DNA from 4 places in the Virgibacillus dakarensis genome. Region 1 is predicted to be linked to each of the others. Evidence: riboswitches for the same ligand, from Rfam matches in the RefSeq annotation. Region 1 holds a riboswitch; each other region holds the start of a gene.
The links. Region 1 has a riboswitch for S-adenosylmethionine ahead of CZ382_RS17450 (5-methyltetrahydropteroyltriglutamate--homocysteine S-methyltransferase). Riboswitches for the same ligand answer to the same signal wherever they lie in the genome.

Region 1 (8,041 bases):
GAAAGGACATTCATCTCTGGGATGAGGAAAAGGGAGAGGAAAACAAGGTATTTGCCGAACATGCCGATATTGGAATAACCTTCAGTGATATCACCCTGGCAGAGTCAGGAACAGTGACGCTGTTTAACGATAAATACAATGGGCGTTCCATTAGCCTATTGCCACAATCCTATATTGCTATTATTCCGAAAAGCACGATTGTACCAAGAATGACCCAAGCGACGGAAAAAATCCATCAGCAACATCAGAACGGACAGCTTGTTTCATCCTGCGTTTCGTTTGTAACAGGTCCGAGTAATAGTGCGGATATTGAGATGAAATTAATTGTCGGTGTCCATGGACCGGTGGCTGCGAGTTATGTGGTAGTGGAGGACGCGTGAATTTGTAGAGATGTGTTTTGTTATTATGATTAGAGGGACATTACTCCAGTGTCCCTTTTAGATTTGTCAATTTCTTATATTTGGTATTGTAGCCTTCCAATAATGATCCCGTGAAACTACAAGATTAATGAAGTTGCAATTCGGATAAGGATAATTCAGAGTAAAAATAATTTATGAAAACAATGTTTTTCCCCTAAATATTTTTATAAATATTCCGATATAGTAAATATATTCTAATAGAGAGTGAATTTTGATTCTATTAGAACAAAAAAATAAGTATGAAGAAAATGATTACAGTAGTAAGGGTAGTGTTAACAGTCTTTCTGGCGGTAGGAACAGCTTCAGCATCTTTAAAAGAAGAATCTATTGATTTGCAGAAGGATTTGCTTAAGGAACAAGCTCTACAGTCTTTTCAAGAGGAATATCCTGATGCACAATTTATTAATGTAGACGAAGCGGAAGGAGAATCGGCAGAAACTATGACACCTTTTCAAGGAGCTGCTTCTCCTTTAACTTCTTTGAGGGTATATGCCGCTATTTCTACTAAATATCCACAATATGAATATTTTGCATTGAATCAACTAACATCTACTGCAGACCATGGTGGAGAAGAAATGTATATTGTTACAAGAGAAATTGGTTATAGTAAATTAAGGATAGCATAAATGGGTGGCGAGGATATACCTATGATTATGACTGAAGACATTGATTTTGAATGGTGATAGAATTGTTGACGGAACTTTTAGATGGTGGGACGCCAGTGGATATGAGGAAAGTAGATTTACTTACCAAGCTACCTCTATCAATGATCCTTGGAATACAATGAACGCTTGGGTGAATATTAGATAACAAGAAGTTTATAGGAGAATATAATATGAATATCAATCACATTACTTCAATGCCATCACATGCGTTATCTGCTAAGTCAGCAATAAGAAACACAGAAACTGAAGACCAATTTAGCAAAGAAGTGGAGAAAACGCAAAATACGTCCTTAATGGAGAAAGATACATCAAATATATGGGAAGAACTTTCTAAAAAATATGATGTAACCAATGCTACCTTTGATGAACTTAAAGAGATTAGTATGTCGTTATATGAATACGGTGAAATTTCTTTTAAGGAACATGCTATCTTAACTTTTGATTTTGACAGAGGAGCAGAATCATTAAAAGAGGAGATATCTGGATTATCCCCTAATTTTACTATGTATGCCACACAAGCTGATGCATCTGGAAAAAGAAATTGGATAGAAGAATTTCAAGCAAGAGCAGATAGAGCATTCGGATACGGTAATTTAATTGGACACCATACGAATCTAAGTTTAGCAGGAATTTTACAGAGATTAGAACGTTAAAGTGCTGAATTAAGGTATTTAAATGATAAGAAAAGTAGATAAACGGTATGTAATAAATTCTTTTAACGTACTTTCGAAAGAAGTCTCCCTCTTCAAGCGTGTGAAGGGCGTAGCCCAACGGTAAGGGGGAGATGAATTTCGGTTGAGTGACAGCCCAAAGGCTTTTTTTGCCTTTTTTGTTCAATAAGGAAATTGAAAGCGTTGTTGGATTAGATTTTGCGATGGATGGGCTATTTGTCGATAGTGAGGGTGAGAAAGCCAATTACCCTAAGTTCTATCGACAAATGCTTGAAAAATTAGCAAAAGAACAACGTAAACTTTCTCGTAAAAAGAAAGGGTCTTCGAACTGGAATAAACAACGCATTCAGGTAGCTAAAATTCAAGAGAAAGTTGCCAATCAACGCAAGAATTTTCTTCACCATCAATCAAAAAAATTAGCAACTAAATATGATGCCGTTGTGATGGAAGATTTAGACATGAAAGGGATGTCACAAGCTCTAAGGTTTGGCAAAAGTGTCGCTGATAATGGTTGGGGAATGTTCACCTCTTTCTTACAATATAAACTACAAGAACAAGGGAAACAACTTATCAAAATTGACAAATGGTTCCCATCCACCAAAACTTGTTCAAATTGTGGTTCAGTAAAAGAAGTCAAGTTATCTGAACGTACCTACCAATGTACTTGTGGTCTAAGTATCAACAGGGATTATAATTCAGCACTCAATATCAAAAAAGAAGGCATTCGCTTATTAGCAAGTGTCTAATAAAAATTTAAACTTTTGGAACAAGAGGGTTAGCTTGGTCCATTTCGTCAGCTACCAAAAGTGGCGATTACCCAAGAAGCCCCCACTTCAAGCAACCCGTAACGGTGGTAAGTGGTGGGAGTAGTTCACTTAAATGACTACACTTCCTTAACCGAAATCGCCGCGGTAAAAGTCGTACTTCTGCATCCCTCAAGATCATTCTCATCCAATAACCCCAAGCTAATAGCTGAACTTATCTTTTCCTTGTCCGGTATTTTCACGACTTTAATCAAATCATTCAGCTTTAACTCCTCTAAGCGGTTAACGGTAATTTCATCATTGAATTTTTCCTTTTTGCGGATTTGCCGTTGGAGTTTGTAACCGCCATCTTTTATTTCCCCTTTTTCATCGGAGCCCACTTGCTGATCAAAATAAGTGTGAAACAGGTTCTTTAGCTGGTTCATTTCCTGTTCGATTTCTTTCTTTTTCTTGTTAAGATCATAATATTTGGCCAATGTTTCCCCAGTAATAAACGAATCATGCTCGATCATGATACCACTCCCTATAAAAAGCACTTGATAGTGAATCTTATTGCGGAAGGTGAGGGATTATTACTCGTATTTTTGGTAATTGTTACAGTGTCGGAGTATATCAATCAAAGTTATGTTAGAAAACTCCTCCTGCCCTTCAAAACTTTTTATAGAAAATATTGAATGTTGATGGCATAAATGCTATCATATTGGTAATAATATAATAAAGGATAAAAAAATGAGTGAATCCGGTAAATTTAAAATAATATACGAAGGAAATGTAAGTGAATTTGAAAAGCAAATTTTATACAATTCGGATCAAGAAGTTATAAAGGGTAAGCCTGGGGGTTGGTGCCAATTGGCAGATGTTTATGCACGGCAACTTGCCATAATTAGTCACAATCCTTATCCAGAGGAACTTGACGGGGGAAAATCAATGGATGACGAAACACCTCCATCTGTAAACATATTTATAAAAACACCATATATGGGAACCTTTATAGGTGGGGTATACAAGGCGGATGGGCTGGGAATCATCGGATTATTTATACGATCCATAATTATCATAAGGTAATCATGCTTTATTACTTTGACAAGCAATACAATGGCTTAATTAAGCGAAGGGATATCGTTCCTGCTGAATTAACATATGAGAAATATTGTGCTTTAGATCCGAATCTTTATTAAGTGTAAGGAGGTCTTAAAATGAGCGACTTTTTTAAAAAGTACTCTGAAATCCGTGGAGAAAATCATGTGCAAACCCTGCAACTGGAAGGACGTATAGCGGTACAAATTAAAACAATACGTAAAAGCCTAAACTTGTCTCAGCAAGGTCTTGCGGATTTGGCAGGTGTCCCCAAATCCACAATAGGGAGAATTGAAGCTGGTTTAACTAGCCCTAGGGTGGAAACATTATTGCAACTATCCAGAGCTTTGGATACCCCCTTTATTATCGATGGAACTAATAACAGTGACAACCACAATTTATATATACAGGTATAGTATAGGATGAACTTCACTCCGATCATAATTAATAAAAAACGAAGCAAAGCACCAATTTTGCTTCGTTCCCTATTTAATCACCGATCACGCAAAGCCTCATTTAACATATCCGGATCATTCGTAAACTATTCCGGTCACGCCCCAGTCCAATAACTCTTTCATACCTTCTCTGGTATTTACCGTATTGGGGTGATAAGTAAGTTATGCTAACGAGCTTTGTGCACATACATCCTAGTCAATCTTCTTACGGCTTATATCAATTCCCACTGTGTATTGTTCAATTTGGCTCCATTCTAAAACGGTAATTGTTACAGGTCTATAAGTACGAAATTAAGGATGCATAATTCAAGGTAAAAATAAAACTTTTATTTTTTTCTTGACATTCAGAACAGATAGATGTAATTTAAATAATAACAATTTCAATATGCAATTTTTTCTTATCCAGAGAGGTGGAGGGACTGGCCCTTTGAAGCCTCGGCAACAGACTCGAGAAAGAGTACTGTGCCAATTCCAGAAGCGTAATGCTTGAAGATAAGAGGAGCGAATAGCTATGGTAACGAAACCTCTTCTTATTTCAGGAAGGGGGTTTTTTGATTGTCAATACAAAGGCCCCTCGTAATCTAGCAGGGAATGAGAGGTGTTGCGGGGAGTATCAAAACCAATTTTGCTGCAATCATGTTGTTCGTTAAACCAGGAACATAAAAAAAGAGGAAAGAGGGAATAGAATATGTCTATTACATTAACGAAAGCACCATTTAAAGCTGATCATGTCGGAAGCTTGCTCCGTCCAGAAAATTTGCATCTGGCAAGAAAGGAATTCAAGGAAGGAAACATCTCTGTTGAACAACTACGTGAGGTAGAAACAAAGGAAATCAAGCGGATCGTTGACAAGCAGATTGAAGTCGGCTTGAAAGCTGTAACCGATGGCGAGTTCAGACGCAGATTCTGGCATACGGATTTCCTGGAACATTTAAACGGCGTAGAAGGCTATGTTCCTGAAACGGGCTACATTTTTCATGGCAATGAGGAAACAGAAAGGTACAATGTTCGAAACACAGGAAAGATTTCGTTCAATCCAGATCACCCGTTTATCAAAGACTTTATCCTGTTTAATGAAATTGTAGGAGGCCGTGCAGTTGCCAAGCAAACAATCCCGAGCCCTAACCAATTATTTAACGAAGGCATCCGCGCTGAAACTATCTATCCGGACATCGAGGAATATGCAGATGATATTATCCAAACCTACCGGGATGCGATAAAGGCATTTTATGAAGCTGGTGTACGATACTTGCAGTTTGATGATGTTTATATTGCCGGACTTTCTTCACCAAACATTCCGTTCAACGACGGTAAATACTCCAGAGATCAGCTAATTGATTTGGCACTGCGAGTTGTTAACAGCGTGTTGGAAGGAAAACCAGTAGATTTGCATGTGACAACCCATCTATGTCGTGGAAACTACCGATCTAACTGGGCATTTGCCGGAAGTTATGAACTTATTGCCCCAACACTATTTGCCAAAGAAAACGTAAATGGATTCTTCCTGGAATATGACGATGATCGTTCAGGTGATTTTAAACCATTGGAATATATTCCAAACGGAGGGGCTCAAGTCGTACTTGGACTTGTCACATCCAAATTTGGTGAGTTGGAAGACAAAGAAAAAATTAAGGCGCGGATTAAGGAAGCTTCGCAATATGTACCGCTCGAGCAATTAGCCCTGAGCCCACAATGTGGATTTGCTTCTACCCATCATGGAAATAAATTGACAGAAGAGGAACAGTGGGAGAAGCTGAAATTTATTGCCGATATTGCGAATGAAGTTTGGGGATTTTGACATTTTGCCAAGTCGACTAAAGACTAAGAAAGCAATACCAGATTTGTCAGCAAAAAATTTTATTCAGAGGAATTGGGTTGGCAGCCGGGTTATGGCCTTAAACCTAAACTTGGTGAGCGTTGAAATGTCCAAAGATAAGAAGATTTTCATTAGGAACTTCCTATTAGGAGGTTCCGTTTTTTATTTTAAACACGAGAGCTAAGAAATGAAGGATAGATATGCTGCCAAAATGTAACAATCAACATATGGAACATGACTAGTAGAACATACCAGAAATTCCTTCCAGTTTAATTAATTCACATGATCCCATTGACCTTTGTTACATTGGAAATAGAATCCAATTCCTAAATTTTTCTATGGGGTGCGAAACTTAAGATACAGAAATCCTCAAAAAAAGAGAAACCGCAAAAATACGAATAAAAATGACCTCATTACATCTTTGCAGTTTCTCCATTTTTCCAACGCATTTATTAACTTATCTTTATCATAGCAACGAAATCTGTGTAGAACATTATTTTCTAAACCCTTTCGTTACAGCAAAAGACAATGTTTCCTATATCTTTATCCATGTTAGATTCAACAGTTGCAAATGTGCTAATTTCTGATCCTAACTTATGATTGGCTTCAATACCTTTTTATGATTGCCATTTTTCAATCAATAGATTAGCCTGAAGCATCAGGCTGTCATATGCTTCTTCAGTTATCCATTCTTCACTTTGATAGTGATTAAGCAAGTTCTTAAAGCCATTTGCATGCTTAACAACTTTGTCTCTTGCTGCTTCATCTTCAAAATGACTTATTGATGTTAAATGGATAGTTAGAGCATTGAATGCTTCCTCGTTTTCAATTGCTCCTTTGTCATAAAATTTATCTACTAGACTTTGTATATAGGAAGCACTATGAAATTCAGTAATGACGTCACTAAAAAGGTCAGGGTAATTTGTAAATAACCCCGTGACCCCCCATTCCAAAGCTGTTTTCATGGCCTCTTTGGTGTTAACTGTATATGGATGGATTTGTAATTCATGGCTTCTAACAGTATGAACATATTCTTCATTGATGTTATTAAAGTTTGGTCCAACCCCTATAGCGTACTGTTCTATTTCTTCAAGCTCGTCTTCAGCATTATTTCCCAAAGCCGGCTGACTAATCAATTGAACAAGGGGCATAGATGGATCCAATGAATGAGTTAATTTCAAACTGTCAGAAGAGAACGACTGAATGAGCACATTGTCTGAGAGACCATAACTTTCTATTAAACGCAATAGTTCCTCTTCCATTCCTGGATAGACATCCGGTGATTTTGTTTCAATGTAATAGTTTGATCCAGAACCGAATCTATCAAAGATTTCCTCTAGCGTGGGCACCTTTAAACCAACATACTCTTCCTTTGCTTTTTCCGGGTAAGCTGCATTAAACCATGAACCAGCATCCAATTGTTTTATTTCTTCCACCGTCATATTTTCTACCAAACCAGTCCCATCTGTTGTCCGGTCCACTGATACATCATGCATGGCAATGAGCGTGCCATCCGATGTCATTTGCAAATCAACCTCAATGTAATCCCCGTTTAGTTCTTCTCCAAGTTCATAAGAGGGGATTGTATGTTCAGGTGCATATCCGGAAGCTCCGCGATGAGCAACATTTACAATTTTTCCCTCTGGGTATTGAAGGTTAGCTGGAATCACTTTCTCTGCAGCTGATCCTATGTTTGGCATGTAGAAACATGCTACTAAAGTGACAATCATGAAAGCAGAAGCAGTTTTAAACCAGGTTTTCATATTTAATTCCACCCTTTAACTGTTGGATTTTAGTTCCTGCTTGATTAACACTTATTCACTACTGTTTTTTTACAAAGTGGTTGAACTAAGAAACAAGGTACTTTTCGCATGTCTTTATCGACAAACATCCTTAGGAATTTTGCTTTATAGGTATCCTCCTTCCTTATTCCATATCAATATTTACAGAAATTGATCAATCACCTCCACTGTGTATTAATAAAAGATGACCTTAACAAGCTATGAAGTTAGCAAATATACTAAGCAATCTATTTCTATCAGTAAGAAAAAAATACAGGATATAAAAATAAACCCAGCCAAAACTATGAATACGATAATAGCAACCGCACGCTAGGAGAGGTTATCCAAATACTATTCTCTCATAATATAGTTAATAGTAGCAAAATTGCGATA
Region 2 (8,041 bases), 370 kb from region 1:
CTAATCGGACGGAATACGGCCGGTAAATCGACACTTTGTTTTGCTTTGTCCGGGCTTGTCCCACATTTTTTCAAGGGGGCATACGGCGGAAAAGTAATGCTTGATGGAATGGAAGTTAAGCAACACGGTATGCCTGATATTGTTAGCAAGGTAGGTCTCGTGTTTGAAAACCCGTTTTCCCAAATTAGCGGTGCAAAATTCAACGTGTTCGATGAGATTGCGTTTGGGCTTGAAAATATTGGGCTGGAAAGGAAGGAGATGATCGATCGGATTGAAGAAAGTCTGACCTTGTTAAATATTAGTGATCTAAGGGAAAAGAATCCATTTGAGCTTTCCGGTGGGCAAATGCAACGGGTGGCGATTGCCAGTGTGATCGTAATGAAACCGGAAGTGATCATTCTTGATGAACCGACATCCCAATTGGATCCTCAGAGTTCTGAAGAGGTTTTTAAGGTTGTGGAGAATCTGACAAGAGAAGGAATTACCATTATTATGGCAGAGCATAAAATGGAAAAAGTCGCACAATATGCCGATAAAGTGCTGCTCCTTGATGACGGAAAACGAATTGCTTATGATAGCCCTGCAGCTATTTTTTCTTTGGAAGATTTATTTAATTATGGTGTTACTCCCCCTGTTATTACCAGGATGGCGAAAAAACTTGGGATAAAAAATCCGGAAACAGGTCATTATCCGGTTACGATAGAGGAAGTACAAGGGGAACTGGCTAAAGAAATGGAAAAACACGCTGGACAAAAAGCCATCATAAAGGAAAATAGGTCGGGAAGTAATGTGTGCCAAACGCAAAGTCGATCAGGAGCAGAGGAAAGTCGATCGATCGGCGTCCAAAATCGATCGGGTACAGATGAAAAACGATCAAAGTCGGAGTTAAAGGTGATGGATCTTCATTATAGTTATATAGAAGATATCGAGGTATTAAAGGGTATTGATTTAACGTTTAAGGATTTGTCGACGGGGATTATCGGGCAAAACGGAGCAGGGAAGACGACGTTTGTAAAATTACTCAAAGGATTGCTCAACCCGACAAAAGGGAAAATTTTACTTGATGGAAAAAACATTACCGAATCCACTGCAGCGGGAATCGCTAAGCAGATTGGCATGGTGTTTCAAAATCCGAATGACCAAATATTTAAAAACAAAGTAATTGAGGAAGTCAAGTTCGGCGCGCTTAATGTTGGTCAGAGAGAAGGGGATGCAGAGGCAAATGCAATAAACGCACTGCAGAAAGTCGGATTGGACGAATATAAGGAAAAGAACCCATACGACTTAAATTTATCAGAACGAAAAATGATTTCTATCGCTTCGATTCTCTCGATGAACACGGATGTGCTTATTTTTGATGAACCAACGATGGGACAGGATTACGCTGGAAAGGAAAAGATCAAGCATATCATCGAGGAGTTAAGGCGTGCCGGGAAGCTGGTTATTTGTATTCTGCATGACATGGACTTTGCAGCCGAAGTGTTTGAACGGATTGTTGTTTTTAACCAAGGTCAGGTGTTGTTGGATGGCGACCCAAGAAATGTCTTTTCGAATGAACCGGTACTGAAACACGCCGGTTTGGAACAGCCTTATGTGATGCGGATAGCTAAGCGGCTTGGTTTGGATGATAGTTATTTCGTGGAGGAGAAATTGATGGGGAGGCTGGGGTAGTATTCTATAAGGCTGGATTTTTGTTCATTAATTAGGAAACAGTTGAACTGCCGAGTTTGGCAGTTTTTAACTGAATGTGCATCCTTGTGTTTAGTCAGTCAGGTTTCCTCACTGAAACAACTGTTATATCATAGACTTTAAATCAATTTTCAGCTAATCTAATAGAAAGACTCTAAAAAATGTTTGGCATTTACCGACGTCATATATGTTAGATATGAAGGAGATGATTGGTGTGGATATTGCCGTTATTGGCTCGAACATGGTGGATCTAATTACATATATTGATAAAATGCCAAAAAAAGGAGAAACGCTTGAAGCACCCAATTTCGAGATGGGATGTGGGGGGAAAGGAGCGAATCAGGCTGTTGCAGCAGCTAAAATGGGTGCAAGCGTCACGATGCTTACCAAAGTGGGTGATGATATATTTGCTGACAATACGATTAAAAACTTGAAAAAATATGAAATTGATACGGAATTTGTACAGAAAGTCCCTGGAGTCGCAAGTGGTGCAGCACCAATCTTTGTCGATGCTAATTCCGAAAATCGTATACTAATTATAAAAGGAGCGAATCAGTATCTCTCACCTGAGGATGTCGATCAAGCAGCCGAAAAACTAAAAAAATGTCGTTTACTAGTTCTGCAGCTGGAAATTCCATTACCCACTATTTACCATGCAATTGAATTTGGTAATCGGCATCATATTCCCATTATTTTTAACCCTGCCCCGGCAACGAAAGAGCTGGATTTCAAGTATATTTCCATGTGTGATTTTGTTGTACCGAATGAAACAGAATTAGAAATGATAACAGGAATGGCGGTAGAAACAGATGAAGAGGCTCGAAATGCTGCCTTTTTTTTACTCGAAAACGGGGTGAAAAATGTCATTGTCACGTTAGGTCGTCGTGGTGTACTTTGGGTTACTAGTAATGACATACGTCGCTTTGATGCATATCAAGTAAAAGCAGTTGACACGACAGGAGCTGGAGACGCATTCATTGGCTGTTTTGCCCATTCTTTTGTGCGAAATGGAAATGTAGCGCAAGCGATCCAGCGGGCCCAAGCTTTTGCAGCATTGAGTGTAACGAAAAAAGGTACCCAAATTTCGTTTCCAGATGTAAAGGAATTATCAGCGTTTTTGGAAGGGTAATGGACTATAAAATAAAGTAGTATCGCTAATTCGTAAAAAACAAAGATGTAAAAAGGGGGATAAAACCATGCTCATAGGCGCAATAGAAGCTGGCGGAACGAAATTCGTTTGTGCTGTTGGCGATGAATCAGGAGATATCATTGCAAAAACTAGCTTCCCAACTAAAGACCCTGAGGAAACGTTTAAGGACGTTAACAATTTTTTTCGTGAATACAAAGTAGAAGCAATTGGAATTGGCTGTTTTGGTCCAGTTGATTTAGATAAAAAAAGTGATACATACGGGACGATTTTAAATACGCCGAAAACAAAATGGATACAATATGATGTGCTTGGAAAATTGAAAAAGGATTTAAAGGTACCGGTATATATCGACACAGATGTGAATGCTGCAGCACTTGCGGAGTACAAATATGGTGCAGGGCGAGATGTAAACAGCTGTATGTATATTACCGTCGGGACGGGAATCGGAGCGGGCTACGTTCAAGACGGGAATACATATGTTGGAAAAAGCCACCCGGAAATGGGACACGTGCTTATCCAGCAGCATGAAAATGATGCATTTCCAGGAGGTTGTCCGTATCATGGAAATTGTTTGGAAGGCCTTGCCTCAGGTCCAGCAATTGAAAAGCGTTATGGAAAAAAGGGGCATCAATTAGCTGCGGATTCCCATGTCTGGGAACTAGAAGCCTATTATCTGGCACAAGCGATCATGAATTATTTCCTGATTCTAGCGCCCGAGCGAATTATTTTGGGTGGTGGAGTCATGAAACAGCAACAGCTGTACCCGCTTATTCGGAGAAAGTTCCTGGAAATGATGAATGGTTATTTGACGATTGAAAATGCCGATACGTTTATTGTCGCACCCGAGCTTAACGACGAACAGGGGGTTAGAGGTGCGATGGCGCTCGTACCGGTTATGTTAAGAAATTGAATGGGGACGTGTGTGAATAGGGTAAGGTAATTAATCCATTCCTTATTCTTTCCTCCCATCTATCAAAGTGTACATTCGAAAAAAAAAAGCGGTAGCCATGCATGACATTAAGGGTTCAAGTAATCTTGCAATAATGTGAACACGAAACTATCTTTGTTCAATGGTAGGACAGATATTTCCAAAAAGTTCAAAATACAAAACAGTTGCAATTTCCCGTCAAACTGGTATGATGGATTCAACATTTTTATACAAGCAGTTCTTATCCAGAGAGGTCGAGGGATTAGCCCAAAGACGCCTCAGCAACCTGTCTAATCGTGGGCAAGGTGCTAATTCTAACAAGTGCTTGAAAGCTTGGAAGATAAGAAGATGACTATATTTATCCATAGTTCCTTCATATCGGAGGAATTTTTTTATTACATTTTTTAGGAGCTGATTGGGATGACAACAACAAAAATCGAAAAGAAAGCACCATTTCGAGGTGATCATGTAGGAAGTTTTCTGCGACCAGAGCGATTAAAACATGCACGAAGCCAATTTGCCGCTGGGGAAATTACCGGGGAACAATTGCGCAGTGTTGAGGATGAGGAAATCATCAAGCTGATTGAAAAGCAAAAGGAAGCAGGCTTGAAATCAATTACGGATGGGGAGTTTCGCCGTTCGTGGTGGCATTTTGATTTTTTGGAAGGACTGACTGGTGTGGAAGGTTACGATCCGGACAGCGGTTTGCAATTTGTTGGTATTGAAGCAAGAAATCGTTCCATTCGTGTTACAGGTAAAGTAGATTTTCATGATGACCACCCAATGCTTAATCATTTCCGATTTTTGCAAGCGCATGTAGGATCTGATTATGTGGCTAAGATGACGATTCCGAGTCCGAATATGCTGTTGCTTCGTGGTAGCATTGATCCAAATGTCTATGGAAATCTGGAAGCATTGCTCCCAGACCTGACGAATGCCTATAAAAAAGCTATTCAAGGATTTTATGATCTAGGGTGCCGATACCTGCAGCTTGATGATACATCGTGGTCATCCTATTTATCGGAAAAAGGACGAGCAGCCATTCGCGAGCAAGGTTATACACCGGAAGATATGCAGAAAATCGCGGCCCAAGCGATTAATGATTCACTTGAAGGACGGCCAGCTGATTTATTGGTTACCATGCATATTTGCCGGGGGAATTATCGTTCGCATTATTTTGCAGAAGGAGCTTATGATCCAGCATCCGAGACCATTTTTGGCGGGCTGAACGTGGATGGCTTATTTTTGGAATTTGATGATGAACGTTCTGGAGGATTTGAACCGCTCCAATATGTGAACAGGGAGGATTTGTCCGTTGTGCTCGGTCTCATCACAACTAAATCGGGTGAACTGGAGGGTAAAGAAAAAATCAAAAAACGTATTGGAGAAGCAAGTGAATACTTGCCATTAGACCAGCTATGTCTAAGCCCGCAATGTGGCTTTGCCTCAACCGAGGAAGGCAACGACATTAGTGAAGAAGACCAATGGAAGAAAATTCGGCATGTACTTGAAATTGCGGAAGAGGTTTGGTAATTTTCTTGTCAAAGGGTATTACAAATTGTACGACAAAAAAGATAAATATATTATAGTGAATTGGCGAGCGGCGAGAAACTGTTCGCCATTCTTTTGGTTAGGGGTATTGTTTTTTCAAATATGTTATGTTGGTAACAAAGAAATTTTCAATACAAAAATGTACGTTAAGGAGCTGTTTTACCTTGAAGGTAAGCAATGTTTACAAAAAGGGCGGTAGAGAAATAAACGAAGACGCTTGTGTAATGAATGAAAAAGCAGGGATTTATGCTGCGGTTGATGGTGCTACCGGGCTTGATGGTGTACCAGGCTATATTGCATCGCATGCTGTAAAGGAAGAACTAAATAAGGCAACAGCCGATCATTCTCTTTTTTCATATGTAAAATTAGCAAATGAAAGAGTACAAAAAGAAACAATGAAATATTATGAAGCAAACATAACAAAATCAAGTGTGACCGATTTTCTGGAAATTCCAAAGGTCGAAAGGAGCTCCACAGCTCTTGCTGCCATCAAACTAGCTCCTAATTATTCATTTCTGGAATATGTTCATGCTGCGGATTGTATGCTTTTTCTCCAATATGAAACAGGTGCTATAAGAATGGTTACGCTTGATTTAGTAGAGGATTTAGACAGTAGAGCGATTTATAAGCTTGTTGAAAAGCGAGAAAAAGATGCAAATCGTCATTTGACCCTGGGTGATTTGCGGGAAATGGTGAATCCGATTTTAGTAGAAAATCGCAGTAAAGCGAATACATATGGCGGATACAGTGTGATAGATGGCAGTGACGAGGTATTGGAATTCCTGGAGTTGGGCAGGATTTCATTAAATAGAGTTTCCAAGATTTTGTTAGTAAGTGATGGTTTGCTCCTGCCGCAGAAGCTGGATGAACCAGATGCATGGATCAAGACAGCTAATCTAGCATTTTCCGATGGTTTGGATCAGCTGGTGAAAGAGGTGGGGAAGCGGGAGGACGATGATCCACATTGTGTTACATATCCGCGGTTTAAAAAGATGGATGATAAAACAGGGATTTTGATTGAGTTTTAAGAGGAATTTCATTTAGTTTCCTAAAATGAAAATCCCATCAATTCATTATTGATGGGATTTTTGGGTGAATTTCCATATTATTTTTTATTTAACAGCATCCTCATTCCACCGACAATTACCTCCTCACCTGTCCGCTTTGTAATTCCACAACAATGACACTAGTGGTATCACTTTTCTCTTTTTTATCGACCACTTTCATTGAAGTTGTTTCATTAATGAAAGTTGGCCGAATGAATCTGGTGTCAGGGCACCAATTTTTTGTTTATCACTGGAGTGTTCCCAACTCAACCTGCCCATTCAGCATACTAATATTATTTCGCACCCCTTTGGAAACATCCCGTGCGGACTGGATTGCACTTCCTTTTTCGTTTGATAATTGGTATACGATATCATCAAACACTGTTTCCATTTCATCAAAAATGGCTGCAGCAGCAACATTATATAGTCGTACATTTTTGAAGTTGCCAGATTCAAATACTGCAGTTTCAATATATGGCTTAAAGTCGTGTACAACGGAAGGCAGATTTGAAGCAAGACGTCCAAGTCCCTTGCGAAAACCTTCGACTGTAGATTCCATTTCAACAACTGGTTGTTTTGCATCCCGTGCAGCCTCTTTGATCTTTTGATCATAATCGGTAAACATACTTACGATCCAGCCTGCGGGATTGCCATATAAAGCAATGTTAAGGGCTGCATCAATTCCTCCGATAATGACTTCTAATGCCTTTTCAAATAAGAGAAGGACTCCATCTGCAAGTAAAACAACTGGTGCCAAGCGGTCTGTTACAAAAACGTTAAAACTGGAGTATGCTATATCAACTTGCATCTCTCTTATTTTCATTCTGTTTTCCAAATAGGGCGAATCCTCCAGTGTAACGATTTCTGTTTCCGGTATGGTTCCCATTTCCGAAGTGGGACCAGTCTTTGTTTCGATGGCATCCGCCAAACTCGTATCTTTTTGATCGAAGGCTTTTGCTACACCTCGTATCTGGGATTCGTAGTTTGCTAGTTGGGAAATCAATTTATCTTTATTAGCCTGAATAATTTCATAATGTGCTTCCAATTCATCTACAACAGCATCGACAAATGCGTCTTTTCCACCTTCGAGCAGCTTTGGTATTTCTTCATAAATTATATTTTTTGCTCCTGAAACAAGGTCATCAATCGAATCGTTCAGGTCAGCAAGATGTTTCTTAGGCGGGGCAAAAAGCGTTTCTACGCTTATATCAGTTGATGTAATATGTTCGATGAGTTCGGCTGGCTTTGAATTAAGGATTGTATTAAGAAAATGGCATTTTTCTTCAGCAGTATCCAGCATACTGATAAGAAAATCAATACATGATTTAAGTGCATAACCTGTTAGGGCAATACCTTTGAATAACGGATCTCCTGCTGCTTCTTCCAGCATTCTTTCAAAAACTTCCTGCATTTCCGTTATACGCTGGTAAAATTTCGCGCCCTCAGATTTAACAATACTTACGGAATTATCTATATACCCGGCTGCCAAATCTAAACGGCCTTGCACATTATTTTTTATCCCGTCGGCCAGTAACATCATATTTTTCTTATTGATTTTTATTTCCCCTGCATTGCCACCATGTAAAGGCTCCCCTGTCCACAGGCTTGTCACGATATGGTCATCTGCACCAATATGAATAAAACCGTGACCGGGTTCACCTTCATTGCCTATTTTTA
Region 3 (8,041 bases), 910 kb from region 1:
GTACTGATAACCGGCTATGACCAGGACTATATCTATTTCAATGATCCATTAAAGCGCAATAAAAAAGCTCCGATTGAGGAATTTAAAGCTGCATGGATCCAAATGGGAAAGCAGGCGATTACGATATTATAGCGTAATCGCCTGCTTTTTACTCTTGGATATTTTACCTGTTTTTGGTAGTATTTCCGATTCTGATAGTATTTCTAGTCGTTTGGATAGTATTTGACCTGTTTCCGATAGTATTTTGTATTTTCGGATAGTATTTACCCGATTTTGGATAGTATTTTGCATTTTCGGATAGTATTTTACTCATTTTGGATAATATTTCCGATTCCGATAGTATTTCTACCCATCCGACAAAGTTCCCACTCGTTTAGAATTGTTTTTCCCCTATAACAGGTTCCACTACAAAATCGGGTTTGCTCAATTCAGCAATATCAAATTTATTTTCCACAAAAATCTGATGCCACAGCATGAACATTAACACGGTCCAAATCTTCCTGCTGTAGTCTCCCCTGCCTTGGCAATGTGCCTCAAGCAATTCAAGAATAAAAGATTTATAGAGCAAATGATCTGTCTCGCTTTCATGGATCAGCTGTTTTGCCCAGCCATTTAATTCGTTCTTCAGCCAATGGCGAATTGGTACAGGGAATCCAAGCTTTTTACGGTCAAGCACATGATCTGGAACAATTCCACGCGATGCTTCACGCAAAAGACTCTTTGTTGTTCCGTTGGCAATTTTTAGATCAACTGGTATTTCACTGGCGACACGGAATACTTCTTTATCTAAAAACGGGACACGCAGCTCAAGTGAATTTGCCATTGTTGTCCGGTCCGCCTTCAGTAAAATATCTCCGCGCATCCAGGTATGAATATCAACGTACTGCATTTGGTTAACTAATGGATAATTTGCTACATTGTCAAAAAGTTTCCCAGTGATCTCCCGATAGGACAGATTTTCATTATAATGCTGTAAAATTTGCCGTTTTTCTTCATCCTCAAACATTTTCGCATTGCCAATATAACGCTCGCGAAGCGGTGTTGTCCCACGTTCCAGGAAGCTCTTTCCTCTCACCCCTTCTGGCAACACGTCTGCTACTCTAGCCAGCAGATTTTTTGCAGGCCTTGGAATGGATTCGAACAGCTTCAAAGATTCTGGTTCCCGATAAATGTTATAGCCACCGAATAATTCATCCGATCCTTCACCAGATAAAACAACTGTTACATGTTTCCGGGCTTCTCTAGCGACAAAATACAGCGGTACACATGCCGGATCTGCCAGTGGATCATCCATATGCCACATAATTTTTGGGAGCTTATCCACGTATTCCTCAGGTGAAATAATATAAGAGATATTTTCCACATTTAATTTTTCCGCTGTTTCTTTGGCAACATCAACTTCGGAAAAGCCTTCCCGTTCAAATCCGACCGAGAACGTCTTAATGGTTGGATTGAATTCCCTTGCCATCGCAACGATCAAGGTTGAATCAATCCCACCCGATAAAAACGATCCAACTGGCACATCGCTTCGCATATGAACATTTACGGAATCATACATCACGTCTTGAATACGCTTGATCCAATCCTGTTTGTCCATCAAAACGGGATTAAATGTCGCATGCCAGTAGCGGGTAAAGGAAAGAGCTTGACCAGGCTTTTTCACGAAATAATGGCCGGGCTCCACCTTTTTAATCCCCGTCGTCATCGTTAATGGCTCCGGTACAAATTGGAAGCTTAAATAGTGCTGTAATGCTTCATCACTTACTTCTTCTTTTTCCATCATTAACGAAATACTTTTTTTCTCCGAGGCAAAAATAGTACCCTCTTCTGTTTCCCGGTAAAACAATGGCTTAATACCAAACGGGTCACGCGCACCATATAATGTTTCGTTTTCCTTATCCCATACCAAAATAGAAAACATACCTCGCAAATAAGTAAACGCCTGTTCTTTATGTTTAGCAAATAATGCGGCAATTACTTCAGTATCTGACTCTGTTGCAAAGGAATACCCTTCTTTTATTAAATCCTCACGCAGTTCTACATAATTATAAATTTCACCATTAAAAATAAGCCATATTTTTTCATCATCATAGCTCAATGGCTGTTGGCCGCTTTCTATATCAATAATACTTAAACGTCTAAACCCAAATGATACATATTCATCGTGAAAATAACCTTCATCATCCGGCCCTCTGTGGGTGATAATATTGTTTTGCTGTTCAAATACATGTATTGTCTCTTCATTAGGCATACTCGGATGATTGCGGATCATCCCAATAAATCCACACATGCTCTAGCCTCACTCTCAAGATTCGTAATAGTACCTTTCCCGAGTATACCATAAATGATTGTTTATTTCGATATGGAAAGAGCCCTCAAATAATATCAAAAATTATTAAAAATCACGTCCTCCCTTTAATCAGAAGACGTGATCTATTTTCAATTTGAAATTATTTCTTCACTAATGCCTTCAATTCTTCAACCTTATCCGTTCTCTCCCACGGAAATAAGATGTCGGTTCTGCCAAAATGTCCGTATGCGGCGGTATTTTTGAAAATTGGTCGTTGCAAATCAAGCATGCGGATGATGCCTGCCGGACGCAAATCGAACAATTCCCGGACCGCTGCCACCAGCTTTTCTTCGCTGACAATTCCGGTATCAAATGTGTTAATCGCTATCGATACCGGTTCAGCAACACCGATCGCATAGGCAAGCTGTACTTCACACGTTTTAGCAAGTCCTGCAGCTACAATATTTTTCGCCACGTAACGAGCGGCATATGCTGCTGAACGATCTACCTTTGTTGCATCTTTTCCGCTGAATGCGCCTCCGCCATGCCGGGCATAGCCGCCATACGTGTCGACAATAATTTTCCGACCCGTTAATCCGGCATCCCCTTGTGGCCCACCAATAACAAAGCGGCCGGTCGGGTTGATAAAATACTTGGTTGTTTCATCTAATAAATTCACAGGTACAATTGGACGAATAACATGCTCAATCAAATCTTTTTCAATCTGTTCGGTTGAGATATCCTGATGATGCTGCGTAGAAATAACAACCGTATCCACCTTTACCGGGTTATCCTGTTCATCATATTCGACTGTTACCTGGGTTTTCCCATCAGGTCTTAGGTATGCAAGTGTTTTATCTTTCCGGACATCTGCCAATCGTTTTGCCAATTTATGTGCTAACGCTATCGGCAATGGCATTAATTCCTCCGTTTCATCACAAGCAAAGCCAAACATTAAGCCCTGATCCCCTGCACCGATTGCAGCAATCTCTTCATCTGACATTTTTCCTTGACGTGCTTCCAATGCAGTATCTACCCCACCAGCAATGTCCGGTGATTGTTCATCAATTGCCGTAAGCACGGCACATGTTTCTGCATCAAATCCGAATTTTGCCCTTGTATAGCCAATATCTTTAATGGTTTGTCTAACAATGGCGGGAATATCTACATAGGTACTAGTAGAAATCTCTCCTGAAACCAATACTAATCCTGTAGTCACTGTAGTCTCACAGGCAACACGGGCATTCGGGTCTTTCGTTAAAATTTCATCCAAAATCGCATCTGAAATCTGGTCACAAATTTTATCTGGATGGCCCTCTGTTACCGATTCAGATGTAAATAAACGACGATTTGCAGCCATAGGCCAAATCTCTCCCTTTAAATCGTGGTACGGAACTCTATATATTTCAGTAAATATTCCTTTAAAAACAAAAAAGCCTTTCCTGCATGCATGAGGAAAGGAGTTGTGGCCTTTCGCTCTTATTGTTCAAGGAAATATCCTTGCATCAGATTAGCACCTTTTCACTATTGTGATGGTTGCCGGGCTTCATCGGGCCTGTCCCTCCACCAGCTCTGAATAAGAGAGTCCGTTCAGACTATATCCTACCCGAAATCCCTCCCTTCTGTCAACTTTTCACAGCCATTGCATAACATTTTAAATAAAACATTAAATTAGTATGGACTAATTAAATAAATGTGTTATACTAATAACCAGATTCGCAGTAAAACGTATATAGGACGATAAAAATCCATCAAAAAGGAAGGTATCATATATGAAATCGATGGAACGATCAACATTGGCAGATGAACTTTTAGCACAAGGGAACATCCAGCACAACTTATCGGTACCATGTCTTGTAGAAAAAATATTGGCCAGAAATGAAGGGATATTAACGGCAACCGGTGCTATCCAGGCAACTACCGGAAAATATACTGGACGTTCACCTAAAGATAAGTTTATCGTAAAGGATGACATTTGTGAACAATTTATCGACTGGGGTCTTGTGAACCAGGCAATTGATGAAGATAAATTTGACCGGCTATACGAAAAAGTTGTGGCCTTTTTGAAAGATAAGAACGAATTATATTCTTTTAAGGGGTTTGCCGGAGCAGATAAAAAGCATCGCCTGCCGATTCAGGTTATTAACGAATATGCATGGCACAACTTGTTCGCCAGACAATTATTTATTACACCGTCAGATGAAGAGCTTAAAACACATAAAGCCGAATTTACAGTGGTCTCTGCACCAACATATAAAGCAGATCCAGCAGTCGATGGAACAAACTCGGAAACGTTCATTCTCGTTTCCTTCAAGCGCCGGATCATCTTAATCGGCGGAACGGAATATGCCGGAGAAATCAAAAAATCGATTTTCTCGGTTATGAATTATTTGCTGCCGCAAAAGGATATTTTATCCATGCATTGCTCGGCAAACGTTGGTCAGGAAGGTGACGTCGCGTTATTCTTTGGCCTGTCCGGGACAGGTAAAACGACACTGTCTGCTGATCCATATCGCCGGCTAATTGGCGATGACGAACACGGCTGGAGCCCAAATGGCGTCTTTAATATTGAAGGCGGCTGTTATGCGAAATGTATCAACCTTTCCTATGAAAAGGAACCACAAATTTTTAATGCAATCCGGTTTGGCTCCGTCCTGGAAAATGTCATCATTGATGAAGAATCACGGCTGCCGGACTATGACGACACGATATTAACTGAAAATACCCGGGCAGCATATCCGCTGGAAAATATCGATAACATCGTTACACCTAGTGTCGCTGGCCATCCAAATACCATTATCTTTTTAACTGCTGATGCATCAGGCACACTGCCACCAATCAGCAAACTAACGAAAGAGCAGGCGATGTATCATTTTTTAAGTGGATACACGAGTAAGCTGGCAGGTACAGAGCGTGGTGTAACCGAACCACAGGCAACGTTCTCAGCATGCTTTGGCTCACCGTTTTTGCCTTTAGCACCGTCAACCTACGCCGAAATGCTGGGGGAGAAAATCGACCAGTTCAATTCCAATGTGTTCCTGGTGAATACAGGCTGGACGGGTGGTTCATATGGTGTAGGCAATCGTATAAAACTTTCCTACACGAGAGCAATGGTTCATTCCGCATTAGAAGGTGAATTAAATACTGTTGAGACAGTCAAAGAAGACATCTTTGGCTTGGAAATTCCAATGCACGTACCCGGTGTTCCCGACGAGGTGCTCATACCACGAAATACATGGACTGATAAATCAGCCTATGATGATGCAGCAAAAGCGCTTGCGCTAAAATTTCATGATAACTTCAGGAAATTCACTAAAGCAAGTGAGCAAATTGTTCAGGCAGGGCCATTGTATAAACCTGAACAATAATTTTCGTTATAAACGGATGATGTTCAAAAAGTCACCAATGATAAGCGGTTTTTTTGAACACATCTGATTAATCTTTGATCAGTTAACATGTTTCCTCATCCTAAATGGATTTTTATATGGAAGGAAAAACTGGCGGCATTGGTTAGTTGCCCCAGTTTGTATGAATGAAAAGCGAATTGTCAGATGATCCTGACTGCCGATCTCTTAATGGAGGTCGGTTTTTTTTATCAGCTAAGAAAGTATATAAATTTAGGCTCTATTCTGCTCCCAGCAGAGTAAGCCACGTCCGGCTCCAGCGCTTAGCGGCTAGTGTGCTTTTGTGCTTTTCCGAAACAAGTTTCATTACGGATGAACGTACCTCTTTTAGCGATTCAACTTAGAATGTAAACTAGGCATTCACACATTTTCCTCGAAAACATACACTGTTTTGAAATACCCCATTTGAAATGGAAAGGAAAGATATGGATGAAAAAGTTGACGTATTTGCTGCTATTTTCAAGTCTAATGCTTATTTTCCTGTCAGCATGCAATTCCGATACCAAAACGGAAAAAACACCAATCAAACTGGCTGAAGTTACCAGGTCGATATTTTACGCACCACAATACGTTGCAATTGAAAAAGGACTTTTTGAAGAGGAAGGATTAGATGTCGAGCTGCAAACAACATGGGGCGGTGATAAAACAATGACATCCTTGTTGTCAGATGGTGCAGATGTTGCGCTTGTCGGTTCTGAAACTTCTATTTATGTCTATAGCCAGGATTCAAAGGATTACGCAGTCAACTTTGCCCAATTAACCCAAACAGATGGGACTTTTTTAGTAGCTAAAGAGGAACACCCAGATTTTAAGTGGGATGAACTTAAAAACAGTACATTTTTAGGTCAGCGTAAGGGTGGGATGCCGCAAATGGTTGGCGAATTTGTTCTAAAGAAACATAATATCGATCCACATGCAGACTTAAATTTATTACAGAACGTTGATTTTGCAAATATCCCAGGTGCATTTGTTTCAGGGGATGCTGAATACGTTCAATTGTTTGAGCCGACTGCGAGTATTTTTGAAAAGGAAGGAAAAGGCCATATCATCGCGTCATTTGGTGAAGCGTCCGGACACGTTCCCTATACCGTTTTCATGGCAAAAGAAAGCTATATAAAGGATAACAAAGAGACGATCCGGAAATTTACAGAGGCTGTTTACAAGGCACAGCAATGGGTTCAGGAAAACAGTGCAGAAGATATCGCCAAGGTTATACAACCATATTTTGAAGACACTGACCTTGAGATGATCACTTCTTCCATTGAACGGTATAAAAGTCAAGGTTCCTTTGCCACCGATCCCATTTTAGATGAAGAAGAATGGAATAATCTGAAAGAGATAATGCAGGAAGCTGGTGAATTACCGGCAGATGTACCATATGAAGATTTGGTAAACACTGATTTTGCAAAGGATGTTATCGGTAAGTAAGGAGGGGAAGTTGGTGTCATTTCTTACTTTAGAACATGTATCACATCATTATTTTTCGAAAAAAAGTTATACAAAAGCACTGGAGGATATCTCGCTTTCCGTGAAAGACGGTGAATTTGTTGCACTACTTGGGCCTAGTGGATGTGGAAAATCGACCATATTATCCATTATTGCCGGTATTATTAAGCAAACCACAGGTGAGGTCCTGCTCGAGGGAAAACCCGTTCCAGAATCTGAACTGGCAATTGGTTATATGCTTCAGCAGGATTACCTGTTTCCATGGAAAACAATTATTGAAAATGTACTAATCGGTCCGAAAATCGGGCATAAGAAAACAAACGATATAAAAGAAAAGGCATTAGAGCTATTGGAGGAAGTCGGGCTTGCAAATGTTGCGGATGCCTATCCTGGATCACTCTCAGGTGGGATGCGCCAGCGGGTTGCCTTGGTACGTACACTGATTACGAACCCCAAGATTCTACTGTTGGATGAACCATTTTCCGCACTTGATTATCAAACAAAGCTAAAGCTTGAAGATTTGGTATCGGAGTTACTGCGGTCTTATCAGAAAACAGCCGTTTTGGTTACACATGATATCGGTGAAGCAATTTCCATGAGTGATCGAATTTTACTTATGAATGCAAATCCGGGTTCTATCACAACTGTTTTTGAAGTTCCTATCGAATTGCGTAACGAAAAACCCTTTTTTGTGCGCAGACACCCAAAATATCAGCTATTGTTTGATAAAATCTGGGAGGCATTAAATAAAGAAGATGCAACCAAGGAAAAGGTGGTGCAGGACCAACATGAAACCGAAATCTGACCATCATCTTTTTGAGGCATATAAACGTAATTTGCAGCGTGAAAAGAAAATAGTACTCACCTGGCAGCTTATTATTTTAGTCGGTTTTTTTGCGAT
Region 4 (8,041 bases), on a different contig from region 1:
TTCATATTTAATTAAAAACTTAATCCATACTATATCGGGGAAACGAACGAATGTCAAGAGAAATATCGAAAATTTATAACAGCACCGATAATTCATTGGTTAGTTGTCATAGACTTTAAATCAAATCCATACTCAAATAACGTTCCCCGCTGTCCGGTGCCATACAGAGTACTTGCTTCCCGGTTCCTAAACGTTTGGCAACCTCAATTGCCGCATAAACGGCTGCTGCCCCGGATAACCCGATAAAGAGTCCCTCCACCCGTGGAAGTTTTTTGTAGATGTTAACTGCATCGTCGTCTTCTATTTGCATAATTTCATCATAAATGCTGGTATTAAGTATTTCGGGGATAAATCCCGGACTTGTTCCAACTAATTTATGTTTGCCTGGTTCTCCTCCTGAAAGTACAGGTGATCCTTTTGGTTCGGCAACGGTGATGGCTAACCCTGGAATTTTTTCTTTCAAAACCTCGCCTGTACCAGTAATCGTTCCACCTGTTCCGGCTGTACAAACAAAAGCATCCAATTTCCTATCCATTTGTTGATATATCTCTAGTGCTGTTGTTGTCCGGTGAATATCCGGGTTTGCCTCGTTTTCGAATTGCTGTGGGATAAAGCTGTCAGGAATTTCTTTTTGTAGTTCCTGTGCTTTTTTAATTGCGCCAGGCATTTTTTCATCTGCAGGGGTCAGGACAACCTTAGCTCCATAGGCTTTTAAGATATTTCTTCTTTCCAAAGTGCTATTATCCGGCATGACCATGATGGCTTTGTATCCTTTTGCTGCAGCATTCATCGCCAGACCAATCCCGGTATTGCCGCTGGTTGGTTCAATAATTGTATCCCCAGGCTTAATTAACCCCATGTCTTCGGCAACTTTGATCATGCTATAGGCTGCACGGTCCTTCACACTTTTGCTCGGGTTAAACGATTCTAATTTGATGAAAACATCTGCAGCTCCTTCAGGGACGAGTTTGGTTAATTTGACAACAGGTGTTTCGCCAATCAGTTCTGTCATGTTTTGCGCAACTTTCATATAAAACAGCTCCCTGTGTACATATATTTTTACATAATAATTCCTAGTGGTTTACTATATGATAACAAATTTCATCCCGATATTCATAACCTTTTGTCTCCTTTTTATAAGTAAAGTATAATTTTTAGCGATATTAATTCATGATCAAGAGTGGCCATGTCCAGCTCCAGCGCCCAGCGGCTAGTGGACAACACCCGCCTCCGTACGATAAGTCAACATCGGTAAAAGGGGAAGTTCGGTTAAAACCGCGACGTCCTGTCGCAACACCGAACTGACCTACGTCCTGTAGGCCTCAGCTCACCGTGTTTCCTTTATCTCCTTCGGTTCAGTCCAGCACATACGCCACTAAACGGGCGCTTGCGCTTTTCTTATCTAAAAATATTTAGGCTATTAGGCATTTACCTATTGGAAAAAGATGAATATCGTGCTAAAATACATTTTAATTCATATTAATTGGATAGGAATTATTATCTATAAGGGGCTGCATTCAATGGATTTGAAGATAGATGCATTATCAAAGCAATTTGAAAATAAGCTAAACCCCCCATTGTTAGTTTTGGACAATATTAATCTAACAATAAAAGCAGGGGAGTTCGTTTCTTTATTAGGACCATCCGGATGTGGAAAATCAACACTGTTATCAATGGTTGCCGGTTTACAGAAGCCTTCGTCGGGATCTGTTTATTTGGGAGAAGAGGAAATACGTAAACCGGGTCCCGATAGAGGGGTAGTTTTTCAGGAATCTGCCTTGTTCCCTTGGATGAATGTAAGGGAAAATGTTATGTTCCCGCTACGGAAAAAAATGGCCAAAAAAGAGCAGTTAAGCGTTGCCGATAAATATTTGCAAATGGTGCAGCTCAGTAAGTTTCCGGAACATTATCCGCATGAACTTTCCGGGGGCATGCAACAGCGTGTATCGATTGCAAGAGTACTTGCGATGAATCCGGAATTGTTATTAATGGATGAACCGTTTGGCGCATTGGATGAACAAACAAGAAGCATTTTGCAGGACGAAATAGAAAAGATTTGGCTGGACACGAAAAAAACCGTCATTTTTGTGACACATAGTATTCGGGAGGCGATTAAATTATCTGATCGAATTATCATCATGGGCGCCAGACCAGGAACAATTATTTCGGATTTTAATGTAAACCTCGGCAGGCCGCGATTACAAGCAGATATGGCAAAATTAGAGGAAAAGGTAATGGCTGTTTTAAAATCAGAAATAGACAAAGTAATGCAGGAGGAGCTCAGTTATGCCGGTAGTCATTAAAAGAATCATGTTTTTCGTCTTTCTTCTTTTAGTCTGGCAAGGAATTGTATTATTAGGTGTCTGGCCAGAGTCAATGATACCCAGCCCTTTTTCGGTTGTAAACGAACTGTATTTAGGCTTCAAGGATATGACACTTGTCTACGATATTACGGCAAGTTTCCGGCATTTGTTCATCGGTCTTTTTCTTGCTATTTTGATCGGAACAGGGCTTGGGGTCTTACTGGCAAAAGTGAAAACAGCCGATGAGACGCTTGGAACAATGATTCTGGCACTCCAAAGTGTTCCAAGTATTGTCTGGGTTCCATTAGCCATTATCTGGTTTGGGTTTGGAGAAACATCGATCATATTTGTCGTTGTTATTGGTGGAACGTTTGTCATGACGATGAACATACGGACTGGAGTAAAAAATGTTTCGCCAATTTATTTGAAAGCTGCTAAAACAATGGGGTCAAAAGGATTGGATTTATTTTTCAAAGTGGTCATTCCGGCCGCTGTTCCACATGCCGTAACCGGTGTACGTCTGGCGTGGGCCTTTAGCTGGCGTGCTTTAATGGCTGCCGAGCTTTTAAGTACAGGTCCGGGGTTAGGATATACACTTTCCTATGCATCCGACTTTAATAACATGAGTCTCGTCATTGGAATTATTATGATCATTGGTGTAATTGGTTCTATTGTCGATCAGCTTGTCTTTCACCGGATCGAAAATAAGGTATTAAGACGTTGGGGTTTGGAAGAAGCAGCATAATAACAGATCAAAAATGAATAGTGGAGAGGGGTTTTGATGGTGAAAAAAGGGTTTGTATATTTCATGATGGGTGTATTACTCATTTTAAGTGCGTGCGGAGGGGGCTCTAACGCTTCCAGTTCATCCGGTGACAAGCAAAAGGTCGTCATTGGCTATTTCCCTAACTTGAATCATGCGCCAGCAATGATTGCAAAAGAAAAGCAGATGTACGAAAATCAACTGGGTGATGATGTCGAGGTAGAATATCGGACATTTCCCGATGGATCCGCATTTATGACGGCACTTGCAACAGGAGAAATACAGGGCGGTCTTGTTGGTCCAGGACCTGCAATGAATAATTTCATTTCCGGTGTAGATGTTACGGTTGTTGCATCATCATCAACCGGCGGAACAGTTATTGTATCCCGCGAAGACAGTGGTATTAAAACAGTGGAAGATATAAAAGGGAAAACGTTTATTTCTCCCCGTGTTGGCTGTACACATGATGTTCAATTTGAAACCTACATGAAAAAATTAGGGATTACCTCTGATAGAACTGGTGGAACCATGAAGCATGTAACCGGGAAGCCGGCCCAATATACAACGATGTTTGAGAAGGGTGATGTTGATGTGGCCACTGCCCCGGAACCATGGGCATCTGTTTTAGAAGCCGAGGTGGGTGCGAACGTTGTCGTTGATTCAGATGAAATCTCATTTGGCAAGACATTACCTGCAGCAGTGTTCGTTACCAGCTCCGACATGATTAAAAACGATCCGGAACTTATCCAGAACCTGATTGATGCGCATAAGGAATCAGTTGAGTTCATTAATGAAAATCCAGAAGAAGCGATTGATATCACAATTAAAAGTATTGATGAAATAACAGGTCAAAAACTGGATCATGATGTAATGGAAAGTGCGTGGGCGCGAACAGATTTCGTGTATGACATCGACCAGGAGGCAATCCAGGCATTCGGAGATTCCTCCTATGATCTGCAATTTCTTAAAGAAAAACCTGATTTTACCGGTTTCGTTGACAAAAGCTTTATTAATAAATAATAAAAGAAACAGCCTCCAATGCAGGCTGTTTCTTATGTTTAAAAGTAAATAAAAGTATGAAAATTCAGGCTTTATTCTGCTTACGTTAGAGTAGGCCATGTCCAGCTCCAGCGCCCAGCAACTAGCAAACTTCACACTCCTTCATTACGATAAGTCAACATCGGTTCGGGGAGAAGGAAGGCCGACTAAAAACGGCCTTTGCGGCCAACGTCGGCATACCCCTTTTGCAGGGGCATGTTTCCTTTATCTCATTGCGGAGTGCTCCAGTTTGTACGTTGCTAAACGGGCGCTTGCGCTTTTCTTAAAACGATCCTCCAGAATATATAACTTCATTCCACCTCTGCTAATTTAGTAAGTGCCTGCTGCAAATCCTTTTTTAGGTCATTCACTTGCTCAATCCCGACGGAAAAACGTAACAGGCGATCATCAATTCCGCGCTTTGTTCGTTCTTCGATTGGGATATCAGCATGTGTCTGTGTCGCCGGGTATGTTATAAAACTCTCTACTCCGCCTAAACTTTCCGCAAAAGTAATGAGTTTTAACCGCTGTAGAAATAGATCAACCCATTCACTTTTTTTGAGACGGAAGGAAAGCATTCCGCCTTTTCCGGGGTATAACACATCAGTTACGTTAGGTTCATCATCTAAAAATGTGGCAAGGTTTCTGGCATTTTCCTGATGTTTTTCCATTCTTAAGGAAAGGGTCTTTAACCCTCTTATTAGCAGCCACGAATCAAAAGGGGAAAGTACAGCACCCGATGCATTATGAAAAGTAGCCAAGTTATCACAAAGTTCTTTTCCCTTTGCAACAACTAACCCAGCCAACACATCGTTGTGCCCGCCAATATATTTGGTGGCACTATGAATCACAATGTCAGCTCCTAGTTCTAATGGACGTTGTAGATAAGGCGTTAAAAATGTATTATCGACAATGAGTAAAAGATCGTGCTTGCGGGCAAGTTCCGCAACCAGATTAATGTCGATCTCTTGCATTAAGGGATTTGTAGGCGTTTCGATAAATATTGCCTTTGTCTTATTTGTAATAAGCTGTTCTGTCTCCGGGATCTCTGTAAAATTACTATATGTTGTTTGGATTTGGTAGGTATCGGCATAGTGCTCAAGCAAACGATAGGTACCGCCATAAATATCCGCAACAGCTATTAGCTCATCACCGGAACGGAACAAGGAAAGTACTAATTGTATTGCTGCCATACCGGAGCTGCAGGCGTAACCTCTTTCACCAGATTCCAAGTTTGCAATCCCTTCTTCTAAAAGAAAGCGGGTAGGGTTTTTGGTCCGACTGTAATCGTATCCGGTTGATTTGCCAAGCCCATGGTGCTTATAGGCCGTTGATAAATAAATCGGTGGGTTGACGGCGCCTGTCGTTTCGTCACTGTTGTTACCTAATTGCACTAATCTGGTTTCAATACTACTCTCTGTCATGTCATCATCTCCTGGAAAAAATTAAGGGAACCTAATTAAAACGTAAAAAAGCCTCTCCTTTGAAAATAAGAAGAGGCTTCACGATTTGATTTGACCACTCTTCTTATCTTCAAGCATAATGCTTCTGGAATTGGCACAGTACTTGTATAAGTGGGTGTTCGCTTTTTCTTTGGTAACTTTTTGAACATCCTTTATAGTCTGTTGCCGAGGCTTCAAAGGGCCAGTCCCTCCACCTCTCTGGATAAGAATCTTGCATATGGAATTTTTTAATATTAATCAATACATTACAATCCCTATTTTAAAAAGTCAAGAAAAAATTATGGATTGGTAAAGTAAAAAAGCTTATTCTCCAAAGAAGCTATCATTTCGTTAGCCAATTCAAGACTGTTATAATAATAATAATATGATACCCATTGGATTTTTAATGAAAGGTACTACTGACAATGGAAGGTGTTGAACGTGGAAGATTACAAGCCAGCAGGATTCTGGATCAGGTTTTTTGCTAATTTCATTGATGGTGTCATCACGATGCTAATGGCATTTTTAATTGCGCTTCTGCTTAACGATCAGGAGTTTTTTAACAATAGATTGGAGGAAACCTCAAGATCAGAGGACATCGCGAATCTTATTTATGTTGTTATTTTTGTTATCATTTTTACCGGTAGTAAATTCAAAGGTTCACTGGGAAAACTGATATGTCAGATTCAAGTGTTGAACTATAGAGATATGACACAGATCAGTTTATTGAAATCGATTGGCAGAGCATTTGCCTATGTTATTTCTGCAATTCCGTTGTTGATTGGATTCATGATGGCAGGCTGGAATAAGGAAAAGAAAGCACTTCATGATATAATATGTGGAACGAGAGTGGTTTACCGGGAAGAATGAGAAATCGGCCGGTACATGTAACGTATGAAGCGGCCGATCATATACCAATGATTAATAAGGAGGCGAAATTGTGCAGTTCACATCTATTGACTTTGAGACAGCAAATGCCAAACGTCACAGTCCGTGCGCGGTTGGTATTGTAGTGGCAAATGAACATGAAATTATTGATGAGTATTACACCCTAATCAATCCGTTAATGGAATTCAGTTCATTTAATATCGCTATTCATGGTATCACACCAAGTGATATTGCAAGTGCGCCAACATTTGCGGAACTGTGGCCGACGTTACATAAATACCTTGCCGATAATCTGGTAATCGCTCATAATGCCAGCTTTGATATGAGTGTCATCCGTAACACACTGGATTATTTCCATTTAGCCTATCCGGAGCTGGATTATCTTTGTACAGCGAATATTTCAAGACGCGTGTGGCCGGATTTAAGCAATCATAAATTAAACACGGTTGCGGCCCATCATGGGATAGCATTTGACCATCACCATGCATTGGAGGATGCACGTGTTGCAGCAACCGTGTTTCAACATGCTGTTAACCAGTATGATGGTATTCTCGATTCATTACTTGCCTATTGTAAAATGAGCAAGGGTCGGATCTTCGAGCATGGTTATACGGCGCCAAAAATGAGACGGACAAATCAAAGGAAGCGGATTTATTTTTAAAATTAACATGGTATAAATCATGATATAGAATTAAAGTCCCCTCTATAATTATTTTAGAGGGGAGTCACGCATTAAGGGGCTGTAACTCCCCCTTAGTTTTCAAGGAGTTAAGTACAGCACTAATTATCTCTTTGTCACGTACATTAGGATCAATTTCTACTTTAAAGTTGTTTTGTCACAATGCAATTTCTTTAACTAAGCAGGGGGAAGACAGTTATATGCTTGCAACCACGAACTTAACTGCCCCCGACCTCCTAAATTGAATGAACATGGACATAACTAAACTATTTATAATGCATTTGTAACGCCATATTGGCATTTTTTAAATCATTTTTTAACAATTTTTCTAGATTATATGCGGGATAAAGGCCTTTGTCATACATATAGGAAAATACGTTTGCATGGGCTTCAATCGCTTTTTGCAAATGTTTAATTAATGTTTCCCGTAACATTGGTGTTGCCGTTTCGGTGATTGCTGTTGCATAGTTTTTTACAGAGGTTTTTGCCAAAATTAGCAGGTCACCTGCATAGAATCCGGTTCCAAGGTTTCGGAACTCTCTTTCTTCATCGTCTTCCCGAGGTGCCAGCGAATAAAACTGGACAAGCTCCTTAATATTATTTTCTATATCTTTAATACATTGGACATAAAGGTTTCGGAGCATGTTGTCTTTTACTTCGCCTACTGAACTTTTTAATTTCATCAATCCAATTGACTGAAAAGCGACAAGTTCATGTATTTCAAGCGTTTCATGCCAAGCAAGATGCTCTGGGCGGTGCTTCCGTGATTGTTCCATTCTTTTAATTTTCCTCCTTTAAAATATGTGTTTAAAATGAAGATAAAAAGGACCGAGAAGAAATTCGGTGTATCATTTTTACCAGTACTTTTAAACATTCACCTTAAACTAGTCATTTTCACTATATTCAGGGCAATAAAAATGGGTACTAT

Region 2: another riboswitch for S-adenosylmethionine. It lies ahead of CZ382_RS19055 (5-methyltetrahydropteroyltriglutamate--homocysteine S-methyltransferase); the one in region 1 lies ahead of CZ382_RS17450 (5-methyltetrahydropteroyltriglutamate--homocysteine S-methyltransferase).
Region 3: another riboswitch for S-adenosylmethionine. It lies ahead of metK (methionine adenosyltransferase); the one in region 1 lies ahead of CZ382_RS17450 (5-methyltetrahydropteroyltriglutamate--homocysteine S-methyltransferase).
Region 4: another riboswitch for S-adenosylmethionine. It lies ahead of CZ382_RS01940 (methionine biosynthesis PLP-dependent protein); the one in region 1 lies ahead of CZ382_RS17450 (5-methyltetrahydropteroyltriglutamate--homocysteine S-methyltransferase).

The regions. Positions count from the first base shown of each region.
Region 1 is NZ_LT732554.1:1,604,853-1,612,893, forward strand. Features, by position in the region: gene CZ382_RS17415 (LutC/YkgG family protein) at 1-380, shown strand, start outside; gene CZ382_RS17420 (DUF4879 domain-containing protein) at 668-1,045, shown strand; gene CZ382_RS23820 (hypothetical protein) at 1,255-1,737, shown strand; partial or broken gene CZ382_RS17430 (RNA-guided endonuclease InsQ/TnpB family protein) at 1,914-2,501, shown strand; gene CZ382_RS17435 (hypothetical protein) at 2,639-3,031, opposite strand; gene CZ382_RS17440 (hypothetical protein) at 3,249-3,584, shown strand; gene CZ382_RS17445 (helix-turn-helix domain-containing protein) at 3,716-4,012, shown strand; SAM riboswitch class I at 4,447-4,550, shown strand; gene CZ382_RS17450 (5-methyltetrahydropteroyltriglutamate--homocysteine S-methyltransferase) at 4,740-5,849, shown strand; gene CZ382_RS24875 (FIMAH domain-containing protein) at 6,485-6,763, opposite strand; partial or broken gene CZ382_RS17460 (glycerophosphodiester phosphodiesterase) at 6,752-7,630, opposite strand.
Region 2 is NZ_LT732554.1:1,976,442-1,984,482, forward strand. Features, by position in the region: gene CZ382_RS24420 (ABC transporter ATP-binding protein) at 1-1,671, shown strand, start outside; gene rbsK (ribokinase) at 1,904-2,818, shown strand; gene CZ382_RS19050 (ROK family protein) at 2,886-3,749, shown strand; SAM riboswitch class I at 4,006-4,114, shown strand; gene CZ382_RS19055 (5-methyltetrahydropteroyltriglutamate--homocysteine S-methyltransferase) at 4,188-5,300, shown strand; gene CZ382_RS19060 (hypothetical protein) at 5,483-6,346, shown strand; gene CZ382_RS19065 (SA1320 family protein) at 6,612-8,041, opposite strand, start outside.
Region 3 is NZ_LT732554.1:2,512,665-2,520,705, reverse strand. Features, by position in the region: gene CZ382_RS21595 (C39 family peptidase) at 1-132, shown strand, start outside; gene asnB (asparagine synthase (glutamine-hydrolyzing)) at 374-2,290, opposite strand; gene metK (methionine adenosyltransferase) at 2,451-3,650, opposite strand; SAM riboswitch class I at 3,767-3,873, opposite strand; gene pckA (phosphoenolpyruvate carboxykinase (ATP)) at 4,063-5,658, shown strand; gene CZ382_RS21575 (ABC transporter substrate-binding protein) at 6,124-7,122, shown strand; gene CZ382_RS21570 (ABC transporter ATP-binding protein) at 7,136-7,945, shown strand; gene CZ382_RS21565 (ABC transporter permease) at 7,929-8,041, shown strand, end outside.
Region 4 is NZ_LT732553.1:371,097-379,137, forward strand. Features, by position in the region: gene cysK (cysteine synthase A) at 116-1,030, opposite strand; gene CZ382_RS01925 (ABC transporter ATP-binding protein) at 1,521-2,303, shown strand; gene CZ382_RS01930 (ABC transporter permease) at 2,287-3,048, shown strand; gene CZ382_RS01935 (aliphatic sulfonate ABC transporter substrate-binding protein) at 3,085-4,086, shown strand; gene CZ382_RS01940 (methionine biosynthesis PLP-dependent protein) at 4,416-5,528, opposite strand; SAM riboswitch class I at 5,629-5,776, opposite strand; gene CZ382_RS01945 (RDD family protein) at 5,988-6,416, shown strand; gene CZ382_RS01950 (3'-5' exonuclease) at 6,487-7,095, shown strand; gene CZ382_RS01955 (spore coat protein) at 7,380-7,889, opposite strand.